One region of the Stenotrophomonas sp. YJH_SMC_25 genome, then DNA from elsewhere that is predicted to be linked to it. Evidence: predicted binding sites of a transcription regulator. Region 1 holds the regulator's gene; the other holds the start of a gene.
The links. Region 1 encodes HrcA, which represses chaperone genes, less so after heat shock. Its sites were predicted from a motif close to TTNGCACTCNNNNNNNNNGAGTGCNAA; they were not measured.

Region 1 (11,554 bases):
AAGGGGGTTTTCGGCAGGGCTTGCAGCCCTGCGCCTGCAGAATCAACGTCAACATCAAAAGCCAGAGCGGGCTATCCGTGGGATGGCGGGGCGGTGTCGGAGTGCGGGGACGCCGCAAGTACGTCCTTGTAGGCTTGGCAGCGGCATCCATGCCGCTGACACCCCGCACGCCGACACCGCCCCGCCTTCGACAGGTTCACGCGGCTGTTGGTAACTGCGGCTGTTGTTGCGCGCTGTTGGCAGATGTCGACCTTGGTCGACACATCTGTCAGATATCGAATGAGTCATCCACGCATAGCGTGGATCTACCGTGTCGACCAAGGTCGACACCTACCAGAGCAGTAAGCCGTTCCGGCAGATCACGGAAAACTGTCGAAGGCGGGGTGGGTCCGGTTGCAGGGGTGCCCGCGCCATGGATGCCGCGGCCAAGCCCCCAGGGATGGGTTACCGGCGTCCCCTGCAACCGGACCCACCCCGCCAATCCACGGATAGCGCGCTTCGGCTGTTGCCGTTGCCTCTGCGGGTGCAGGGCTGCAAGCCCTGCAAACCAAAACCCCTCAGTGAGCAGCAGGCCGCGACGGCGGCAGCCACGCCGCCACGATGCCGAGCAGCGGCAGGAACGCAGTCAACTGGTAGACGTACTCGATGCTGGTCTTGTCCGCCAGCAGGCCGAGCACGGCAGCACCCAGTCCACCCATGCCGAACGCAAAGCCGAAGAACAGGCCGGACACCATGCCGATGCGGTGCGGCATCATTTCCTGTGCGTACACCACAATCGCCGAGAACGCCGACGACAACACGAAACCGATCAGCACCGCCAGCACCGTGGTCCAGAACAGATCCGCATGCGGCAGCATCAGGGCGAACGGGGCAACGCCCAGGATCGAGGTCCAGATGATCGGCTTGCGGCCGATGCGGTCACCCAGCGGGCCGCCGAGGAAGCCGCCGGCGGCGGACGCCACCAGGAATGCGAACAGATGCAGCTGCGCCTGCGCCACGGGAATGCCGAAATGGTGGATCAGGTAGAAGGTGAAGTAGCTGCCGATGCTGGCCATGTAGAAGTATTTGCTGAAGATCAGCACCAGCAGGATCGCCAGCACCTTGGCCACGGTGCGCGGGGGATGGCGCGGCGCCATCGAGGCGGTGCTGGCCGGGCGCGGGGTGCCCAGGTGCAGCGCGTACCAGCGGCCGACATAGGTCAGCAGTGCAATGCCGATCAGCGCGGCGCCGGCAAACCACGACGCGGCATGCTGGCCATGCGGCACGATCACGGCTGCAGCAATCAGTGGACCGAGCGCGGTACCGAAATTGCCGCCCACCTGGAACACCGACTGCGCGAAGCCATGGCGGCCACCCGAGGCCAGCCGCGCAATGCGCGATGCTTCCGGATGGAAAATGGCCGAACCAATGCCGACCATCGCCGCAGCCATCAGCACCACCGCATAGTTCGGCGCGAAGCCGAGCAGCAGCATGCCGCACAGGGTCGAGGCCATGCCGATCGGCAGCGAGTACGGCGCCGGGCGACGGTCGGTGGCGGCGCCAACCAGTGGCTGGAAGATCGAAGCGGTCAGCTGGTAGGTCAGCGTGATCAGGCCGATCTGGGTGAAGCTCAGGTTGAAGCCGCCCTTGATCACTGGATAGATGGCCAGGATCAGCGACTGCATCATGTCGTTGACGACATGCGAGGTGGAAATAGCTGCCAGCACACCGGGAGCCACCGGACGTGAGGTCGTTGCGGGAGAAGCCAAGGCGGACATGGACGCAGTCAGGTTGGGGGCGAGCCACGCATGCTACGGTTGCCCTCCCCTCCCTTCTGCCGCGTTCGGGTCATGGCCTATCGCAAAAAGGACATTGCCGGCGATGTCGACCCGGCTGCGCCGTGGCGTGATGTGCCACTGCATCGTCCGGTCACCTACCGGGTTACCCAGTACCCGGCAGGCACCCATATCGCAGGCCACAAGCACCAGCGCCACCAGCTGGTCTATGCCATCTCGGGGCTGATGGTGGTGCGCTCGGAAGTCGGTCGCTGGGTCGTGCCCTCCACCCGTGCGATCTGGATGCCGGCGGGCATGGTGCACGCGGTGGACTGCATTGCCGCCGTGCACATGCGCAGCCTGTACATCGATCCGTCGTTCGCCCCGCAGTTGCCGGCCGAACCGTTCGCGGTACAGGTGGCACCGCTGCTGCGCGAACTGCTGCAGGCAGCCACCCTGATCAAGGGCGAGCACATCGAAGACAGCCGCGATGGCCGCGTGGTGCGCCTGCTGCTGGACGAACTGCATCGCATGGACGTACTGCCGCTGCACCTGCCCTCGCCCACCGACCCGCGCCTGCAGCGGATCTGCCAGCACATCCAGAAGCACCCCGGCGACGACGCCACGCTGCAGGACTGGGCACAGGCGCTGGAAGTGGACGTGAAAACCATCCAGCGCCACTTCGCCCACGAGCTGGGCATGACCTTCGGGCAGTGGCGACAGCAGGCGCGACTGCTGGCCGCATTGGAGCGGCTGGCGGTCGGCGACAAGGTCATCGATGTCGCGCTGGCGATGGGCTACGACAGCCCCAGCGCGTTCACCAGCATGTTCAAGCGCCAGCTGGCGCAGACGCCGGCGGCGTTTTTCCGCTGATCGCAAACGAAAACGCCGGGCATGGCCCGGCGCTACCGCTCAACGCTTCGGTTGAAAAACTCAGGACGTCATCCGGTCCCAGAAGCCCTTCACGCCATCCATGAAGGTGGCCGACTTCGGCGAATGCTTGCGTGCTTCCTCGCCGACGAAGGTGGCTTCGAACTGTTCCAGCAGCTTGCGCTGCTCAGCGGTGAGGTTGACCGGAGTCTCCACCACCACGCGGCAGTACAGGTCGCCCTCGCTGCGGCTGCGCACCGAACGCACGCCCTTGCCGCGCAGGCGGAACAGCTTGCCGGTCTGGGTCTCGGCCGGAATGCGGATCTCCGCTTCGCCGCCGAGGGTGGCCACGCGCACGGTGTCACCCAGAGCCGCCTGCGAGATGCGGATCGGCACTTCGCAGTGCAGGTCGTCGCCATCGCGCTGGAAGATCGCATGCTCGCGCACGCGCACTTCCACGTACAGGTCGCCCGGTGGCGTACCGGCCGGACCGGCTTCGCCCTCGCCCTGCAGGCGGATGCGGTCGCCGGTATCGACGCCAGCCGGCACCTTCACCGACAGCACCTTGTCTTCCTCGACACGGCCGTTGCCGTGGCAGGTCTTGCAGGGCTTGGCGATGATCTGGCCACGGCCGCCGCAGTTGTGGCAGGCCTGCTGCATGGCGAAGATGCCGCGCTGGATGCGCACCTGGCCGCGGCCATGGCACACATTGCAGGTTTCGACCTTGCCGTCTTCCGAGCCACTGCCATCGCAGTCGCCGCACTCGGCCAGGGTCGGAATCTCGATGCGGCGCTCGACGCCGCGCACGGCTTCTTCCAGGTCCAGCTCCATCACGTAGCCGATATCGGCGCCGCGACGCGCCTGGCGCGGACCACCGCCACCGCCGCCAAAGATGTTGCCGAAGATATCGCCGAAGATATCGTTCATGTCCGGGCCGCCCGGCCCGCCGCCGCCCATGCCGTGCTCGAACGCCGCGTGGCCATGGCTGTCGTACATGCGGCGCTTGTTGCCGTCGGACAGCACTTCGTAGGCTTCCTTGCACTCCTTGAAGGAGGCTTCGGCCGCCGCATCACCCGGGTTGCGGTCCGGGTGGAACTTCATCGCGCAGCGACGGTACGCCTTCTTCAGCTCGTCGTCGGTGGCGGTGCGGGCAACGCCCAGCACTTCGTAATAATCGCGCTTGCTCATATCGTGGATCTGGTTCCGGAAAGTCGGGATTCGTCAAAGCGGAAGAGCGGAACAAGGTCCGCTCTTGCGTCGGGCGCCCCGACACGCCGGTGGGCGGTCAGGACCCTGATGCGACAACGGGACGCTGGTGGCCAGCGTCCCGTGTCGGTCCGGATCAGGACTTCTTGTCGTCCTTGACTTCGGTGAACTCGGCGTCGACCACGTCGTCCTGCGCCTTGCCGGCATTGCCGGCGTCGGCACCCGGGGCACCGCCCTGGTCGGCCGAAGCAGCGGCGAACAGCGACTGGCCAGCTTCTTCCAGTGCCTTCGACTTGGCTTCGATCTGTGCCTTGTCGTCACCCTTCATCGCGGTTTCCAGGTCGGCCAGGGCCGCCTCGACCTTGCCGATGACATCGCCGCCGACCTTGCTGCCGTGCTCGGTGATGGCGCTGCGGGTGCCGTGGATCAGGGCGTCGGCCTGGTTGCGGGCCTGCACCAGTTCCTGGAACTTCTTGTCTTCTTCGCGGTTGGCTTCCGCGTCGGCGACCATGCGCGCGATCTCTTCCTCGGACAGACCCGAACCAGCCTTGATCTCGACCTTCTGTTCCTTGTTGGTCTTCTTGTCCTTGGCCGACACGTGCAGGATGCCGTTGGCGTCGATGTCGAAGGACACTTCCACTTGCGGCAGGCCACGCGGGGCCGGCTCGATGCCGGACAGGTCGAACTTGGCCAGCGACTTGTTGAAGCGGGCCTGTTCGCGCTCACCCTGCAGCACGTGCACGGTCACGGCCGACTGGTTGTCCTCGGCGGTGGAGAACACCTGCGAGGCCTTGGTCGGGATGGTGGTGTTCTTCTCGATGATCTTGGTGAACACGCCGCCCATGGTCTCGATGCCCAGCGACAGCGGGGTCACGTCCAGCAGCAGCACGTCCTTGACGTCGCCGCCCAGCACGCCGCCCTGGATCGCAGCACCCAGTGCCACGGCTTCGTCCGGGTTGACGTCCTTGCGCGGTTCCTTGCCGAAGAACTCGGTCACCGCCTGCTGCACCTTCGGCATGCGGGTCTGGCCGCCGACCAGGATCACTTCGCTGATGTCGCTCGAACGCAGGCCGGCATCGTTCAGGGCGACGCGGCACGGCTCGATCGACTTCTTGATCAGGTCGTCCACCAGGGCTTCCAGCTTGGCGCGGGTCAGCTTGATGTTCAGGTGCTTCGGACCCGACGCGTCAGCGGTGACGTACGGCAGGTTCACTTCGGTCTGCTGGGCGCTGGACAGCTCGATCTTGGCGCGCTCGGCAGCATCCTTCAGGCGCTGCAGGGCCAGCGGATCCTTGCGCAGGTCGATGCCCTGGTCCTTGTTGAACTCTTCAACCAGGTACTCGATGACGCGGTTGTCGAAGTCTTCGCCACCCAGGAAGGTGTCGCCGTTGGTGGCCAGCACTTCGAACTGCTTTTCACCGTCGACGTTGGCGATCTCGATCACCGAGACGTCGAAGGTGCCGCCGCCCAGGTCGTACACCACGATCTTGCGATCCTTGTTGTCGCCCTTGTCCAGGCCGTAGGCCAGCGCGGCCGCGGTCGGCTCGTTGATGATGCGCTTGACGTCCAGGCCGGCGATGCGGCCGGCGTCCTTGGTTGCCTGGCGCTGGCTGTCGTTGAAGTAGGCCGGCACGGTGATGACCGCTTCGGTGACCTTCTCACCGAGGAAGTCCTCGGCGGTCTTCTTCATCTTTTCCAGCACCTTGGCCGAGATTTCCTGCGGGGCCATCTTCTTGCCGTCGCTGGTGGCCACCCAGGCGTCGCCATTGTCATGGGCCAGGATGCTGTACGGGACGTGCGCGATGTCCTTCTGCACTTCGGCGTCGGTGAACTTGCGGCCGATCAGGCGCTTCACCGCGTAGAAGGTGTTCTTCGGGTTGGTCACGGCCTGGCGCTTGGCCGAGGCGCCGACCAGGACTTCGCCGTCCTTGGTGTAGGCGACGATTGACGGGGTGGTGCGATCGCCTTCCGAATTCTCGATGACGCGGGCCTTGCCGCCGTCCATGATCGCCACGCACGAGTTGGTGGTGCCGAGGTCGATACCAATGATCTTGCCCATGGGGGAGACTCCTGAGGATGCTTGTTGGTGTCAGTCCGGCCGTTCGGCCGGTGGATGAATACGATGTGGGGGAGGCTCGTGGAACATTCAAGCCGTCTCCCGAACGCTGTGTTCAGCGCCTGGAAAACCTTGCCAGGCATGGCCTGGCACAACCGGGACCGGGCAAAGCCCGGCCTGGTCCATCAATCGGCGGCCACCACCACCAGCGCCGGCCGCAGCAGGCGCTCGTTGAGCAGGTAGCCCTTCTGGAACACGGTCACCACGCTGCCCGGGGCGGCGCCCGGCGTCGGCACCTGGCTGATGGCCTGGTGGTGTTCCGGGTTGAACGGCTGGCCGATCGGGTCCAGCAGGACCAGTCCGTTGTCGGCGGCCACCTTCAGCAGCTGCTTGTAGGTCAGCTCCAGGCCTTCGCGCAGCGGGTGCGGGTCGTCGCCGGCGGCCTTCAGGCCGGCATCCAGGCTGTCGAACACGGGGAGCAGATCGCCCAGCAGCTTCTCGTTGGCGAACTTGCGGGCCTGTTCGATGTCACGGGCAACGCGCTTGCGCTGGTTCTCCAGGTCGGCGCGCTCACGCAGGGCATCGGCCTTGACCTGTTCGATTTCGGCGCGCAGGCGCTCGACTTCGTCGTTGACGCCGGCGGTGGCGGCCGCATCGGCGGCACTCTGCTGGGATTCGATATCTGGCTGTTCGTGGTTCATGTCTGGGTCCCTGGCGGTCAATCTCCGCCTCCACCCACCCTAGTGTGGGCGGGATGCTGCGTTTCAAGCGTCGGATGTTCCCGGCGGGCGGCCGGCTGGCGAAAACGCCGCGCCCAGGACATCGGCGGTAGCCTGGACCAGCGGGATCACGCGGTCGTAGGCCATCCGCTTGGGGCCGATCACCCCCAGCACGCCCAGCACCTGGCCATTGGCCGTGTAAGGGGCAGTGACCAGCGAGACGCCCTGCAGCGGCATCATCCCGGTCTCCTCGCCGATGAAGATGCGCACGCCGGGCGCCTGGATGGTCCGCTCCAGCAGCTGCAGGATCTCCCGCTTGCTGGAGAACAGCTCGAACAGCTCGCGCAGGCGCTCCAGGTCGGACAGGTCCTGCACCCCCATCAGGCGGGTCTGGCCCGCCACCAGCATGTCGTCGGCAGCCGGCTGCAGGGCCTGTTCGGCCAGCTCGATGCTGTGCGCCAGCAGCTGTTCCAGCTCGGAGCGGGCATCGCGCAGTTCCAGCAGCAGTCGGGTGCGGATCTCGGCCATCGGCAGGCCGGCGAAATGGGCATTGAGATAGTTGGCCACCTGCTCCAGCTGGCCCGGCGCGAACTCCTGGCGGGTCTCGATGACCCGGTTCTGCACCTCGTTGTCGGCAAACACCAGGATCGCCAGCACCCGGCGCCCGTCCAGCGCCACGAAATCGATCTGGCGGAAGGCGAACTGCTCGCGTCGTGGTGCGCTGACCACGCCGACGAAGTGGCTCATCGCCGACAACAGCTCCGAGGCGCTGCCGAGCAGGGCCTGGGTGCTGCCGCCGCCAGCCAGTTCCTGGCGCAACCGGGCCAGCTCGCCTTCGCCCGGCGGCTGCATCTGCAGCAGGCTGTCGACGAAGACCCGGTAGCCATGTGCGGTCGGGACCCGCCCGGCGGAGGTGTGCGGCGAGGCCAGCAGCCCCAGGTCTTCCAGGTCACCCAGGATGTTGCGGATGGTGGCCGGACTGACCTCCAGCCCGGCCACGCGCGCCAGCGTCTGCGAGCCGACCGGCTCGCCGTCCTGGATGTAACGCGCGATCAGCGTGCGCAGCAGATGTCGCGCACGCGGGGCAAGCTGGTCGGGAGAACCGTGCATGGAATCAACCTGTGAGACACGGACACTAGATAATGGCGGCGCATCACCTTGGCAAGTCATTGGACCTCCCTCGCCCGCGTGCTAGCGTTGCGCGGCTGCTGATACCCCCTTACCCATGCTCAGACATCTTTCGATCAAGGATTTCGCCGTCGTCCGCGCCACCGAACTGGAGTTCGGGCCAGGCATGACCGTGGTTTCAGGCGAGACCGGCGCCGGCAAGTCGCTGATGGTCGACGCGCTGGGCTTCCTGTCCGGCCTGCGCGCCGACAGCGGCGTGGTCCGCCACGGCGCCGCGCGCGCCGAGCTTTCGGCCGAGTTTGCGCTGGAGCAGCTGCAGGCTGCACGCCAGTGGCTGGCCGACAACGAGCTGGACGACGAGGAGCAGTGCCAGCTGCGCCGGGTCATCCGCGCCGATGGCGGTTCGCGGGCCTGGATCAACGGCCGCCCGGTGACCCTGGCGCAACTGGGCGACCTGGCCTCGCTGCTGGTGGAGATCCACGGACAGCACGAACAGCAGGCCCTGCTGACGCGCCCGTCGCAGCTGGCCCTGCTCGACGCCTATGCGCGCAACGAGAACGAACGCCGCCAGGTGCGACGCGCCGCCGCGGCCTGGCAGGCATTGGTCGATGAATCGCTGGCGCTGTCGCAACAGGGCGACGTCAGTGACCGGATCGGCTTCCTGGAGCACCAGCTGCGCGAGCTGGACCGTGAAGACCTGGAGCCGGAGTCGATTGCCGCACTCGGCGCCAGCCACCGCCGCCAGGCCCATGCCAGCGCCCTGCTGAGCGCCTGCCAGGCCGCCAGCAACCAGCTCAACGGCGACGACGGCAGCTCCGCGCTGGACCTGCTGCAGCAGGTGCGCCACGAGCTGTCGCGCCTGATCGAGCACGACGCGCGCCTGGGCGAGGTGGATGGCCTGATCGAGAACGCTTCGATCCAGCTGCACGAAGCCCTGTCGCTGCTGGATCGGGTGCATGACGACCTCGACGCCGACCCGGAACAGTTCGAGGAGAACGAGCGCCGCCTCGGCCGTCTGCACGACCTGGCCCGCAAGCACCGCGTGCCGATGGACGAGCTGGGTGCGCAGCGCGAGCGCATGCACGCCGAAGTGGAACAGCTGCGCGGCGCCGACGAACGCCTGCAGCGCCTGGCCGGCGAGATCGACAAGGCCGCCGCCGCCTGGCGCGCACAGGCCGAAGTGCTGACCGCCAGCCGTCGCAGCGCTGCTGCCGAGCTGTCGGCCACCACCACTGGCATCATCGCCGAGCTGGGCATGGGCGGCGGCCAGTTCCTGATCGAGCTGGAACCGCAGGACGCCGGCAAGCCCGACCCGCAGGGTGCCGAGCGCGTGGAATTCCTGGTCGCAGCCAATGCCGGCCAGCCGCCGCGCGCCCTGCGCAAGGTGGCCTCCGGCGGCGAACTGTCACGCATCTCGCTGGCCATCGAAGTGGCCGCGCTGGACCTGGATGCAGTGCCGACCATGGTGTTCGACGAAGTCGACTCCGGCATCGGCGGCGCGGTAGCCGACATCGTCGGCCAGAAGCTGCGCGCGCTCGGCGAGAAGCGCCAGGTGCTGTGCGTGACCCACCTGCCGCAGGTTGCCTCCAAGGGCCATGCCCATTACCGGGTCAGCAAGGGCCCGGTGGAAGGCATGACCCAGAGCGCCGTGGAAAAGCTGGACAGCAAGGCGCGCGAGGAAGAGCTGGCACGCATGCTCGGCGGCGTGGAAGTGAGCAAGGAAGCGCGCGCCGCCGCGCGCAAGCTGCTGCAGGCCTGAGGCCGGCACTACCGTGCGTGGGCCCGGCTTCCGCACGGTAGTGCCGGCCGCTGGCCGGCAACCGATGCGAGGGGTCGAAGATCGTGAGGTTGCCGGCCAGCGGCCGGCACTACCCCCGTGGCTGCGTCAGGTCGACGTTCTCCACCAGGAAATCAAGAAACGCGCGCACCCGCAGCGGCAGGTAGCCGCCCTGCCCCAGGAACACCGCGTGCACCTCTTCCAGGTCACCGGGGTTGGCCTCTTCCAGCACCGGCAGCAGGCGCCCGGCGGCAATATCCTGCTGCACCTGGAATGCTGCCAGCCGCGCCATGCCCAACCCACCCAACACCAGCTGGCGCAGCGCATCGCCGTTGCTGGCGCGGGCGTTGCCACTGGGCAGCAGCATGCGTTCGCGCCCGTCCTGCAGCAACGGCCAGCCCTGCATCGCGCGCGCATGGCCGATATCCAGCCGGTTGTGCGACTGCAGCTCCTCGGCAGTGCGTGGCAGCCCGTGCCGCTGCGCGTAGGCCGGTGCAGCCACGATCATCATCCGCGTCGCGCCCAGCCGCCGCGCCACCAGGCTCGAGCTCTTCAGCGGACCGGCCCGCACCGCCACGTCGGTGCGCTGCTCCAGCAGGTCGATCACCTCGTCGTTGAGGGTCAGGTCCACGCCTACCTGCGGATTGCGCTGCAGGAACGCCGGCAGCAACGGCAACAGGAAATGCTGGCCGAACGGCACGTTGGAATTGACCCGCAGGCGTCCACGCGGCTCGGCGTGAGCACTGGCGCAGCGCTCGGCCTCGTCCAGGTCGGCCAGCACGCGCAGGCCGCGCTCGTAGAACGCGCATCCCTCGGGAGTCAGCTGCAGCTGGCGGGTGGAACGCTGCAGCAGGCGCGTCCCCAGACGTTGTTCCAGCCTCGCCACCAGCTTGCTGACCGCCGACGGGGTCATCTGCAATGTTCGGGCGGCTGCGGAAAAGCCCCCGGTCTCGATCACCCGCACGAACACTTCCAGTTCGCCGGATCGGTTGATGTCGGAGCGCGCCATGGCAATGAATCCAGTTCACAGATGATTGTCCATGCGCAGTCTAGTTCACAGATGAGTACGGAATCACCATGGCCTTCCCTCCACCCGGGATTGCCCGATGAATCGTTTCAGCCAGCTCGTCACAACCGCATTGATCGTCCTGTCCAGTGCCGCCAGCGCCGCCCCTGCGCCGCACTGGGTCGCCAGCTGGCAGGCCAGCCCGCAACCGGTCTGGGGCCCGGAATTCCTGTTTCCGACCCTGGTCCCAGCCGCACTGCAGGACCAGACCTTCCGCCAGACGGCACGTATCAGCCTGGGCGGGTCTCGGCTGCGGGTGCGGCTGAGCAATGCCTACGGCACTCAACCACTGCGGATCGGGGCGGCGAGCGTGGCCGCCCGGGCGGGGGACACCCCGCAGCCGCTCAGTTTCGAAGGCCAGCCCGGGGTGCTGATCGGCCCCGGGCAGGAACGGCTGAGCGATCCGCTGCCACTGACCACGGCTGACCGGCAGGCGCTGCAGGTCAGCGTCTTCGTGCCGGGGCCGATGCCGGTGCAGACGTTCCATTGGGAGGGCAGGCAGACCAGTTGGATTGCGCCTGGCGACCAGAGCCAGGCCCAGACACTGAGCGGGGCCAGCAGCACCACGGCCCGCCTGTTCCTGGCCGGCATCGAGGTCGAGGCGCCGACCAGCGCACGCAGCGTGGTGGTGATCGGCGATTCGATCACCGACGGCGCCACCGCCAGCCTCGACCAGGACCAGCGCTGGACCGACCATCTGGCCGCGCGTTTGGCACCGCGGGGCATCGCCGTGGTCAATGCCGGCATCTCCGGTGGCCGCCTCTTGCACGACGGCATGGGGGAATCCGCGCTCGCCCGCTTCCAACGCGATGCACTGGATCAGCCTGGCGTGTCCAGCGTGATCGTGCTGGTTGGCATCAATGACATCAGCTGGCCCGGCACCGCCTTCGCGCGCAAGCAGGCGCGGCCCACGCTTGCCGAGCTGCAGGCGGGCTACCGCGCCCTGGCCGAACAGGCCCATCGGCGGGGTCTACGCAT
Region 2 (11,554 bases), on a different contig from region 1:
GGCAGGCGCAGGTCGATGTAGCCGGTGTGCACGCCGGGCAGGGCATACAGCGTGGCTTCGATGCGCTCCAGGTTCAGGGCGGCGCCGGTGGCGACCTTGTGCTTGGCGGCCGGTGCGACGCCCAGCAGCGTATTGGCGGCACTGCGATACCAGTCGAAGGACCACCACAGGCCGGTCAGCGCACTCATCAGATAGATCAGCAGCACCCAGGTGCCGACCACGGAGTGCAGGCTCCACAGGAAGCCACGGCCGCTGCGTTTCCATTCCACCGCCAGCCAGCTGCGCCAGTGCCACCAGCGGCGCGGCCAGCGCAGGTAAAGACCGGACAGGGTGAAGAACAGCAGCGCGATCGCACAGCTGCCGGTGATCCACTTGCCGCGCTCGCCCGCGGCGAGGTGGCGGTGCAGGTCCTCGACGAAGTCGAAGAACGCCTGCCCACGCAAGGCACTGAAGCGCTCGCCGCTGTACGGGTCGAAGTAGACCCAGTGTTCCTTGCCACCAGCGAAGCGTGCCACCGAGGGCCGCTGCCCGGTGGCGTCCACGCGCAGGCGCTGCAGGGGGCGATCACTGCCGGCCTGCAGCAGCGGCACCAGTTCGCTGAGTTGAAGCGGAAGCTGGCCGTCGGCATGGTGCTCGGCTATTTCGGCGAAGCCGGGGTTGGCCGCGCGCAGCAGTTCGTCCTCGAAGGACAGCACGGCGCCGCTGAGGCCCATCACGGCCAATACGGCACCGGCGGTGATGCCCAGCAGCCAGTGCAGTTGGAACAGGACGTTCTTGAACATGGAAGGAGGAGGGCCTGGAAGGCTGCCGCCCGCATCCTGCGCAACAGCAAATGAGAATTAGTCGCGGAATTCTCCGTGGCGGACGGGCTACGGTCAAGGAGGGTTTTGTTGCAGGGCTTTGCAGCCCTGCACCCGCTACAAGCCGGAGCAACGTCAACGTCAAAAGCTGGCTTTCCGTGGGTTGGCGGGGTGGGTCCGGTTGAGGGGGACGCTGCAAGTACGTCCATGTAAGCTCGGTCGCCGCATCCATGCGGCTCACGCCCCCTCAACCGGACCCACCCCGCCTTCGACAGTTTCCTGCGATCTGTCGGAAATACTCTTGGGGTCAGATCCGTTTTCCGTAGGAAAACGGATCTGACCCCGGAATTTCATTCGATATCTGACAGATGTGTCGACCAAGGTCGACACCTACCAACAGCCGCGAAGATCTGTCAGAGGCGGGGCGGTGTCGGAGTGCGGGGTGTCAGCCGCATGGATGCGGCTGCCAAGCTTACAGGGACGTACTTGCAGCGTCCCCGCACTCCGACACTGCCCCGCCATCCCACGGAATGCCCGCTTTGGCTTTGGCTGTTGCCGTTGCATCGAGCAGGGTGCAGGGCTGCAAGCCCTGCAAAAAACACCCTCACTTCACCCAGCTGTCGATCTCGCCGTGGGCGAACGGTCCCAGCTTGGCCTTCACCAGCCGCCCCTGCGCATCGAACAGCACGCTGTAGGGCAGCAGGCCCTGGGTATTGCCCAGCTGCACGCTGGCATCGCGCGGCCCCGGGGTCTCGATCACGATCGGATAATCCACCGGTACCCGCTGCAGGAAACCGCGCACGTCCTCCGGCGTATCCAGCGCCAGTCCCAGCACCTGTACACCGTGCTCGCCCTGGACATGTGCGAAACGCGCCAGTTCGGGCATTTCTTCCACGCAGGGCGCGCACCAGCTGGCCCAGACATTGATCAACAGCGGGCGACCGCCAGCGTGCTGGCGCAGGTCCAGCGGCCGGCCTTCAAGATCGGGCAGCGACAGCGCGGGCAGGCTGTCGCCGACCTGCAGGGCCGGTGCCGCAGCCGCCACAGCAGGCGCCGCTGGCATGGCCTCAGGCCCAACCGGCGCAGGAGCCAATCGATGCCCGGCCCACAGGCCAAGGCCGGCGGCCAGCACCGCTGTCCACAGCAGCGCTGGCCGTTGCCACTTCATCGTGCGGTGCGCAGCAGCGCTTCCTCCACCACCGCCTGGGTCAGCAGGGTCGGCAGCACGGTCGGCGGTGCGCCGGGGCCGTACACCACGTACAGCGGCACGCCGACGGCTTTGTGCTCTTCCAGGAACGTGGTGATCTGCGGATCGACGTTGGTGTAGTCACCGCGCATGTACACCGCGTTGGTGCGCTTGAGCAGGTCCTTGAACTCCGGCCGCGACAGCACGGCACGCTCGTTGGCCTTGCAGCTCACGCACCAGTCGGCGGTCATGTTGACGAACACCACGCGGTTGTCGGCGCGCAGGCGGTCCAGCAACTGCGGCGAATACTCCACCACGTTGTCGCTGGCGGCCTGTGCGGCGCGTGCCGGCGCTGCCAGCTGGGTCACGCCCCAGGCCGGTACCAATGCGCCGATCGCCAGCAGTACGCCGAGCAGCGTCACTGCACGCGAGCCGGTCCAGCGGTTGCGCTCGAACAGCCACAGGCCGAAGGCGAACAGCAACAGGCCACCCAGCACCAGCGCCATGCCGTCCACGCCGCGCTGCTTGCCCAGCACCCACAGCAGCCACAGCGCGGTGGCGTACATCGGGAAGGCCAGCACGTGCTTGAGCGTTTCCATCCACGGGCCGGGCTTGGGCAGGCGGCGCGCCAGCGCCGGCACGAAGCCGATCAGCAGGAACGGCAGCGCCAGGCCCAGGCCGAGGAACAGGAACACGGTCATCGCCTTCAGCGGCGGGGCAATGAACGCGTAGGCAATCGCGCCACCCATGAACGGGCCGACGCAGGCACTGCCGACCACGCAGGCCAGCGCACCGGTGAAGAAGTCACCGGCCGGGCCGCTGCGGCTGGCCAGCGACTGGCCCAGGTTGCCGATGCCGCCGCCCAGGGTGAACACGCCGGACAGGCTCAGGCCTACCGCGAACATGATGTAGGCCAGCGCCGCCACCACGCCCGGGTGCTGCAGCTGGAAGCCGATGCCGACGGCGTTGCCGATTGCGCGCAGGCCCACCATCAACGCACCGATCACCGCGAATGCGACCAGCACGCCCAAGGTGTACCAGAGCGCGTGGCTGCGTGCGCGCTGCGGGCTTTCGCCACTCTGCGCCAGGCTCAGGACCTTCAGCGACAGGATCGGCAGCACGCAGGGCATCAGGTTCAACACCAGGCCGCCGGCCAGCGCCAGCAGCAGCACCCAGACGAACGAACGGTCCGGGTTCGGTGTGGTCGCCGGCGGGCGCGTACGCAGCGCGTTGTCACCGCGCGCATCGGCGGCGAATTCATTGCCGTCCACGGTGCCTGCGACGGCCGGGGGGGCGGCATCCGTATTGGGCACCGTCGGCAGCAGGCGCAGGGGGGCGCCGTTGGCGCCTTCGCGTGGCGCCACAGCCAACGGGCTGATTACCTCGTTGCGCGGCGGTGCCTGGTCGGCGCTGGCGCTGACCTTGCCGGCCGGGATCGACAGCTTCACCCGGCGGGTCATTGGCGGGTAGCAGATGCCATCGGTCTGGCAGCCCTGGAAGGTCACCACGAGGGTGCCGTCAACCGCGTCGGCAACCGTGCGCCGCAACGGCAGCGGCACTTCCACCTGGTTGAAGTACACCGAGACATCGCCGAAGTGCTCGTCGCGATGCGACTGCGCGGCTGGCCAGCGCGGCGTGCCGGCCTGCACGCCGGTGCTGCCTTCCAGCTTCAGCGAGGTGCGGTCGCGATACAGGTAGTAGCCCGGTGCCGGGCTGAAGCGCAGCAGCAGGGTGTTGCCGTCGCTGGCGATGGCATCGAAGCCGAACGCCTGCTCCGACGGCAGCGGCAGCGCCTGGCTGTTGCTGGCCGCACCTGGCAGGCGCAGGCCGCCGCTGTTGCCGGCACCGGCCAGCGGGTTGTTGAACGGACTGGCCGCACCGGCGCGCGCGGCAGGGGCCGCGGCCTGTGCACCGCTGCCGGGCAGGGTGACCTGCACCACGCGCTTCTGCGGCGGGTAACAGACACCGGCATCTGCGCAGCCCTGGTAACGCACTTCCAGGCTGATGGTGCTGGCGGCCTCGGTCGGCGTGCCGGGCAGGGTGGCCTGCAGGCGCTCGCGATAGGTTTCGACCTCGCCGAAGAAATCGTCGTGGTGCTTGTCGCCCTTGGGCATCTGCAGCGCGCCGGCATTGAAGGCCGGGTCGGCCTTGACGCTGGTGCGGTGGCGATACAGGTAATAGCCGGGCGCGATCTTGAACTGCAGTTGCACCTGGCCACGTTCGGGGGCGGTGGCGGTCAGCGCGAATGCCTGGTCCACCGGCAGCAGGTCTTTCTCATCCAGGGCGAACGCCGGCAGCGAGAGCCACATCAGGGCGCACAGGGCGGCGCCACGCGCAAACAGAGTCTTCAATCAGTGTCCTCCCGGGTCTGTGCCCGGATCCAGTCCAGATACGCCGGCAGGCCGGCCCGGGTTTCGACCGCGATGCACTCCGGGAGTTCATACGGATGCAGTTCGACGATCCGGGCGATTGCGTCATTGACGCGACTCGCGGTGGTCTTCACCAGCAGCTGCAGCTCGGCGTCGGTGGTCACCTCGCCCTGCCAGCGGTAGGTCGACTGCGCGCCATCGAGGCGGGTCACGCACGCGGCCAGGCGCTCGCCAACCAGCGCGTGCGCGATGCGCTCGGCACTGGCCCGGTCCGGGCAGGTGGTCAACAGCAGCAGGACGGGATCGACGGTCGACATGACCGTCGAGTATAGGGCCGCCGCCGGGTCAGGACCCGGCGGCGGCCGTGGACCGCTGCGTTGCGCGGTCAGTTGGCCAGCTGGCAGGTGGTCGGCTTGGCCGAGGTGAACAGGCCAGGGGTCGCCCACTCGGGGTGGTCGATGAACGGGTTGCGGTTGCCCTGGAAGCTGTAGATCACGTCATTGCGCGCACGCTCGGCATCATCCGGCGGGTCGGACAGGTGCCAGTCGATCAGCGTCGACAGCAGGCCCATGTAGGCCGGCGAGCTGCTGGTCTTGACGATCCTGCTGCGGTCGTCGGTCAGCTCCAGGTCCGGCTCGGACTGGCCAGTGGCTGCATCCTTGCCGCCCTCGTAGCGGATCGCCATGTACATCACCGCACGCGCCATGTCGCCCTTGCGCTTGCCCCACACCTCGAACGTGCCGGTGTTGCCGTCCGGCGTGCGCACCCAGTTGGAGTTGCCCGGATAGCCACCACTGCCGCCACCCTGGCCGTTGTTGGCCTCGGTGGCGCGCTCGCCGCAGCTGGCGTCGCACTTGCCGAACGGCTTGTTGCCACGGTCGGCGTTCCACTGTGAATCGGTCAGGTACAGCATGTGGGTGTCGGTATACGGCGCGTACGGCAGGCCCTTGTCACCCGTGGTGGTGGCAAAACCCAGCGAGTTCGGCCAGGTGTGCTCGCGGTTGTACTTCAGGCCACTGCCGCTGCCGGCGCGATCGGTCACCTTGGCGTAGCTGCGGTTGCGATACGCGTCGAGGATGCGGTTCGGGTTGTTCGGGTCCTCGTCTGCGATCTCCAGGATGGTCCAGGTACTGGTGCCCGAGCCGCTGTACGGGTAGGCGGTGTGGCCCTTGATTGTCGCGTGCAGCGAGCAGCGCAGCTGGCTCGGGCTGCTGGTGTTGACCTTGGAGTAGTAGCCGGCCGGCACGCCAGGGTTGCCCGGGTCCGGATTGCCGCCGGTGCTGGCCACGGTGAAGGCGATGCGGCTGTCGGCCGCCGGGTGTGCGCCCTGCAGGTCGGTGATGCGCGCGGCGCGGATGTCGAAGCGGCAGGCTTCACCGGCCACCAGCGCGGTGTTGGTGGACAGCTTCACGCTGCGCCCGCTGGCCGGGAAGGTCAGCGGCACGCTGCCGGAGGTACCGCAGCTCAGCGCGAAGGCGCCGCTGGCGAGGTTCACGGTTTCGCTGAACACCACTTCCAGATCGGCGGCGGCCGGGAAGGTGCTGCTGCCCTGCGCCGGGGTGGTAGTGGACACCGACGGCGGCGTGTTCGGGCCGGGGGTGGTGCCGCCGCTGAAGGTCTGGCCGTTGTTGCAGCTGCCGAAGGTCTGCCTGGCCGACTCGGCCCAGGTGAAGTGGGCGTACTGGCTGCCGCTGCCGGTCAGCTGCAGCGAGGTGCCGGGGGCCGTGCTGTTGGTCTCGGCCACCGGAATGTTCTGGCTGGTCAGGCCGGCGGCAGGGCCACCGGAGGCGGTGATGGCGCCCTCGTAGCTGAGGAACTGGACCACCTTGCCGCTGGCGTCGACCAAGGCGATGCCGTCGTTCGGGCCGTTCTGGATGCCGTTGGTCGGGTAGTTGACCACGGCGATGCTGGCGCTGCCGCAACCGGCGGCGGTGCCGGCCGGGACCGGGTTGTTGGCGTAGACCGTGGCGGCCGAAGGATTGCTGCCGTTGTAGAGGTAGAGGCGGTAGCCGGACAGGTCTTCACCAGCGGTAGCGACCACTTCGATGGCTTCGCCGACGTCACCGGCGGCGGTGCTGTCGTCGTAGTGCAGTTCATTGATGAAGACCTCGGCCTGGGCCGGCGCCGCGGCCAGTGCCAGCAGGCAGGCGGCGGCAAGCGGGGACAGCAATCGCATCGACTACTCCTTGTGATTGGGAATGCGTGACCGAGCCTAAGGCCGATCCAGTGACACTTTGTCGTAAATGAACGTCAGATATCTGACAGTGCGACGCTTGTCACCGAAATTGTCCAGGACCGACGCCTTGGCCGAGGCGCGCGGGTGGAAAAATTTTTTTCATTCCGCCCTTGAAAGGGGGCGGCGGGGCTCCATCTCTGCCCTGCTCCCGACGTTGTCGGGTTTCTTCACGTGCGGTTCTGGCACTCGCCTGGGGTGAGTGCTAACATCGCCGGACTTTTTTAGACCAATCAATCACTTAAGAGGTCTCCTATGAGCATCAAGCCGCTGCACGACCGCGTTGTGGTCAAGCCGATCGAAGCCGACGAAATCTCCGCCGGTGGCATCGTCATCCCCGACTCGGCCAAGGAAAAGTCCACCAAGGGTGAGGTCGTGGCCGTCGGCCCGGGCAAGCCGCTGGACAACGGCAACGTGCGCGCGCCGTCGCTGAAGGTCGGCGACAAGGTCATCTATGGCCAGTACGCCGGCAGCTCGTACAAGAGCGAAGGCGTCGAATACAAGGTCCTGCGCGAAGACGACGTGCTCGCCGTCATCGGCTGAGCCTCGGCGCGACCTGTTTCAACCTGATCCCAAACTCCCAGCCGCCGGGCATCGTCCGGCGCTACCAATGAGGTAAATGCAATGGCTGCCAAGGATATTCGTTTCGGTGAAGACGCCCGTTCGCGCATGGTGCGCGGCGTCAACGTTCTCGCCAATGCCGTCAAGGCCACCCTGGGCCCGAAGGGCCGCAACGTCGTGCTGGAAAAGAGCTTCGGCGCCCCGACCATCACCAAGGACGGCGTCTCCGTCGCCAAGGAAATCGAACTGGCTGACAAGTTCGAGAACATGGGCGCGCAGATGGTGAAGGAAGTTGCTTCGCGCACCAACGACGATGCCGGCGACGGCACCACCACCGCCACCGTGCTGGCCCAGGCCCTGATCCGCGAAGGCGCCAAGGCCGTTGCCGCCGGCATGAACCCGATGGACCTCAAGCGCGGTATCGACAAGGCCGTTTCGGCCGCCGTCGCCGAGCTGAAGAACATCTCCAAGCCGACCGCCGACGACAAGGCGATCGCCCAGGTCGGTACCATCTCGGCCAACTCGGACGAGTCGATCGGCCAGATCATCGCTGACGCGATGAAGGAAGTCGGCAAGGAAGGCGTCATCACCGTTGAAGAAGGCTCGGGCCTGGACAACGAGCTGGACGTGGTCAAGGGCATGCAGTTCGACCGCGGCTACCTGTCGCCGTACTTCATCAACAACCAGCAGTCGCAGACCGCTGACCTGGATGACCCGTTCATCCTGCTGCACGACAAGAAGATCTCCAACGTCCGTGACCTGCTGCCGGTGCTGGAAGGCGTCGCCAAGGCCGGCAAGCCGCTGCTGATCGTGGCCGAGGAAGTTGAAGGCGAAGCGCTGGCCACCCTGGTCGTCAACACCATCCGTGGCATCGTCAAGGTCGTGGCCGTCAAGGCTCCGGGCTTCGGCGACCGTCGCAAGGCGATGCTGGAAGACATGGCCGTGCTGACCGGCGGCACCGTGATCTCCGAAGAAGTCGGCCTGTCGCTGGAGAAGGCCACCATCAAGGACCTGGGCCGCGCCAAGAAGGTGCAGGTCTCCAAGGAGAACACCACCATCATCGACGGCGTCGGCGACAAGGCCAACGTTGATGCACGCGTGGCGCAGATCAAGACCCAGATCCAGGACACCTCCTCGGATTACGACCGCGAGAAGCTGCAGGAACGCGTGGCCAAGCTGGCCGGCGGTGTTGCCGTGATCAAGGTCGGCGCCTCGACCGAAATCGAAATGAAGGAAAAGAAGGATCGCGTCGACGACGCCCTGCACGCCACCCGTGCGGCCGTTGAAGAAGGCGTGGTTCCGGGCGGCGGCGTTGCCCTGGTCCGCGCGATCACCGCGCTGGCCGGCCTGAAGGGCGCCAACGAAGACCAGAACCACGGCATCCAGATCGCCCTGCGTGCGATGGAAGCCCCGCTGCGCGAGATCGTCGCCAACGCCGGTGACGAGCCGTCGGTCATCATCAACAAGGTCAAGGAAGGCACCGGCAGCTTCGGCTACAACGCCGCTACCGGCGAGTTCGGCGACATGCTGCAGTTCGGCATCCTGGACCCGACCAAGGTGACCCGTTCGGCGCTGCAGAACGCGGCCTCGATCGCTGGCCTGATGATCACCACCGAAGCCATGGTTGCCGAAGCTCCGAAGAAGGACGAGCCGGCCATGGGCGGCGCCGGTGGCATGGGCGGCATGGGTGGCATGGGCGGCATGGACTTCTAAGGCCCACGCCCGCGTCGGACGTTGCCGGCCCTGGTCGGCGCGTCTCCCCGATGCAAGGAAAAACCCCGCCGCGAGGCGGGGTTTTTTTGTTGTCCGGTTGCCGCCATGGCGCCGCGTCGCTACGCTCGCAGACCATGCCTACCTCGTTCATCGTCGTCGACGACTTCCTCTCTCCAGCCGATGCACACGGCCTGCGCCAGGCCGGCCTGGGCCTGACCTATCCGGCGCAGGAGGGGGCATTCCCCGGGCGTAATTCGCTCGAACGGCTGGAGCTGGACGGCCTGTCCGAGGCCGCGTCGCGGTTGGTCAACGAGCCGCTGCGGCCGGTCAATCCGTTGCAGTCGCACGGCAAGTTCCGGCTGACCCTGGCCAGCGATGTGGGTCGCGCCAAGGTGCACACCGACCATTCGCACTGGTCCGGCATCCTCTACCTCAGCGCCCCGGAGCACTGCGAAGGGGGTACCGAGTTCTTCCGCCATCGCCGCACCAACACCGAGCGCATGGCGCTGAACGCCCACGAGCTGGCTGCGCTGGGCTACGCCAACGGCGGCGACATGCATCGGGACATCATCGAGCGCGACAGCGTCGACGACAGCCAGTGGGAAATGACCATGCGCATCCCGATGCGCTTCAACCGCCTGGTGCTGCTGCGCCCGTGGTTCTGGCATACCGCCGGCCCGGCCTTCGGCGACCGGCCGGAGAATGGGCGGCTGGTCTACCTGATGTTCTTCGAGCAGGCGCGTTGAAGGGAGGTCATCCACGCATCGCGTGGATCTACTTCACGAATGCCTACTTCACGAATGCCTTCGCTGCGCCGTACTCCCACTGCCACGGTACGCCGATGTCGCCGAGCACGAAGGCCACCAGCGCCGGGAAGGTCGCCTCGGCGCGCACATCGTTGCCCAGGATCACCACGCAGCGCTGCTGCTGCTCGACGCACACCAGCGTATTACCGACCGCATCATCGTGGCCGCCCTTGTAGAAGCCCGCGCCTTGCGGGCCACGGAACGTCACCACTCCCAGGCCGGCCGCCAGGTCCTTGCGCTGCAGCGCCTTCGGCAGCTCCGGCTGCAGGGTGGGGAACTGGCTGGCGGTGGTGATCGGCAGCTGCGGCCGCACCAGCTCCTTGCGCATCGTCGCTGACAGCCCATCGCCGCGCACGTAGCCGGCGGCGAAACGGGCCATGTCGGCGATGGTGGTATCCATCGAACCGGCCGCGCGCACGCGGCTGCGCTCATCGTGCGGCTCGGCGGTGCCCTCCATGGTCCAGCCGTCGGCCAGGTTGGCGGCGAAGTCCCCGCGCCACATCATGCTGGTGCGGGTCATGCCGAAGCGGTCGAATACCCGCTGCTGCATCAACGCACCCACATCCTCGCCCAGCCGTCCGCGTTCGATCACGAACTGCAGCAGGATCAGCCCTTCGCCGGAATAGCCGTAGCGGCTGCCTGGATCGAAGTGGAACTTCAGCCGGCCGTCCGGTTCAAGAAACCCGAAGTTGGCAAAGCCACTGGCGTGGTTGAGCAGCAGGCGTGGGGTGAGCTGGCGCCAGCGCGCATCATCGGCCAGCACGCGGTAGTCGGCGTACTTCTTCGTTTCGGGCGGATAGTCCGGCAACGGCTTGTCCAGCGCTGTGGCGATGCTGGCATCCAGATCGATCCTGCGGTCCTGCGCCAGCTGCGCGACCAGATGGCCGAATGCCATCTTGGTCAGCGAGGCGGCGTACATCACCGTATCGGTGCGCAGTGGCTCGCCTGCGGTATTGCGCTCGCCGTAGGCGGCGACGTGCACCACCTTGCCGCCGTCGATCACCGCCAGTGCCATGCCGCGCGCCTGTGCGGCCTGCATCAACCGCTGCGCTTCGGCATCGATGCGGGCCGGCGAGGGTACCGGGGGAGGTGCAGCCAGCACGGCCAGCGGGAACAGCGTCAGCAACATCAGGGCAGCACGGCACATGCGTGGAATTCCTGGTGGGGCGCACGGTGATGCTACGCCAGGCTGCCGCTGGCGTCATTGCCGGATGTCAGCTGGCCTGCGGCTGGCGCAGGCAGATCCGGGACGCGCCGGCACCGATGTCCACCTGGCCGCCGCGCATTGCATCCGCACCAAGGATCAGCGCCGGCCGGCCCTCCAGGCCGATCGCCTTGAACACTGGCAGTTCGCTGATGCGGACCTCCATCGATGGGTGCTGCCAGCCGTTGCCGGTCATGCCGGGCAGGGTGTAGAGCCAGGTTGCCTGCTTTCCGCCGCCCAGGCCTTCGGTGCCCTTTTCACGCACCCGCACCCGTGCGTCGCTGCCGTCGGTGCGCAGCCCCAGTGCGCGGGCTGCTTCGGCGTTGAGGACGGTCTGCGCGGCACCGGTGTCGACCACGGCGATGGCGTCCACCGCGGGCGCGCCCAGTGCAAGCATGATGAAGCCGAACTGGCGCAGGCCGTCAGTGCGTCCGGGCAGCGCATTGGGCTGGCAACCCGGTCCTTCCAGGTTCAATCCGCCGGGTGTCCACAGCGCCAGTTGATTGCGGCCGAAGTCCCAACGGGTGTCCCAGCGTCCGGTCAGATCGTTGCCGATCAAGCCGTCAATGGCCGGATCATCGTCCTTCGGCAACGACGACAGATCGACCTTCATGGCTTGGGCCTGCAGCTGCCAACTGCCCAGCTGCCAGGACGTTCTGCGTATGCGCTGCAGCCGCGCGGA

Region 2: a site for HrcA is predicted at 6,771-6,797, ahead of AC5P7E_RS05385 (co-chaperone GroES). Genes of this name have one in related genera too.

Annotation. Positions count from the first base shown of each region.
Region 1 covers NZ_JCAFSV010000009.1:75,794-87,347, forward strand. The annotation lists gene AC5P7E_RS13600 (MFS transporter) at 558-1,757, opposite strand; gene AC5P7E_RS13605 (AraC family transcriptional regulator) at 1,830-2,627, shown strand; gene dnaJ (molecular chaperone DnaJ) at 2,688-3,812, opposite strand; gene dnaK (molecular chaperone DnaK) at 3,967-5,889, opposite strand; gene grpE (nucleotide exchange factor GrpE) at 6,072-6,587, opposite strand; gene hrcA (heat-inducible transcriptional repressor HrcA) at 6,651-7,715, opposite strand; gene recN (DNA repair protein RecN) at 7,831-9,492, shown strand; gene AC5P7E_RS13635 (LysR family transcriptional regulator) at 9,602-10,519, opposite strand; gene AC5P7E_RS13640 (SGNH/GDSL hydrolase family protein) at 10,617-11,554, shown strand, end outside.
Region 2 covers NZ_JCAFSV010000003.1:130,817-142,370, forward strand. The annotation lists gene AC5P7E_RS05360 (PepSY domain-containing protein) at 1-782, opposite strand, end outside; gene AC5P7E_RS05365 (TlpA family protein disulfide reductase) at 1,405-1,968, opposite strand; gene AC5P7E_RS05370 (protein-disulfide reductase DsbD family protein) at 1,965-4,337, opposite strand; gene cutA (divalent-cation tolerance protein CutA) at 4,334-4,672, opposite strand; gene AC5P7E_RS05380 (endonuclease) at 4,741-6,531, opposite strand; gene AC5P7E_RS05385 (co-chaperone GroES) at 6,844-7,131, shown strand; gene groL (chaperonin GroEL) at 7,213-8,862, shown strand; gene AC5P7E_RS05395 (DUF6445 family protein) at 8,997-9,608, shown strand; gene AC5P7E_RS05400 (serine hydrolase domain-containing protein) at 9,652-10,815, opposite strand; gene AC5P7E_RS05405 (pepsin/retropepsin-like aspartic protease family protein) at 10,883-11,554, opposite strand, start outside.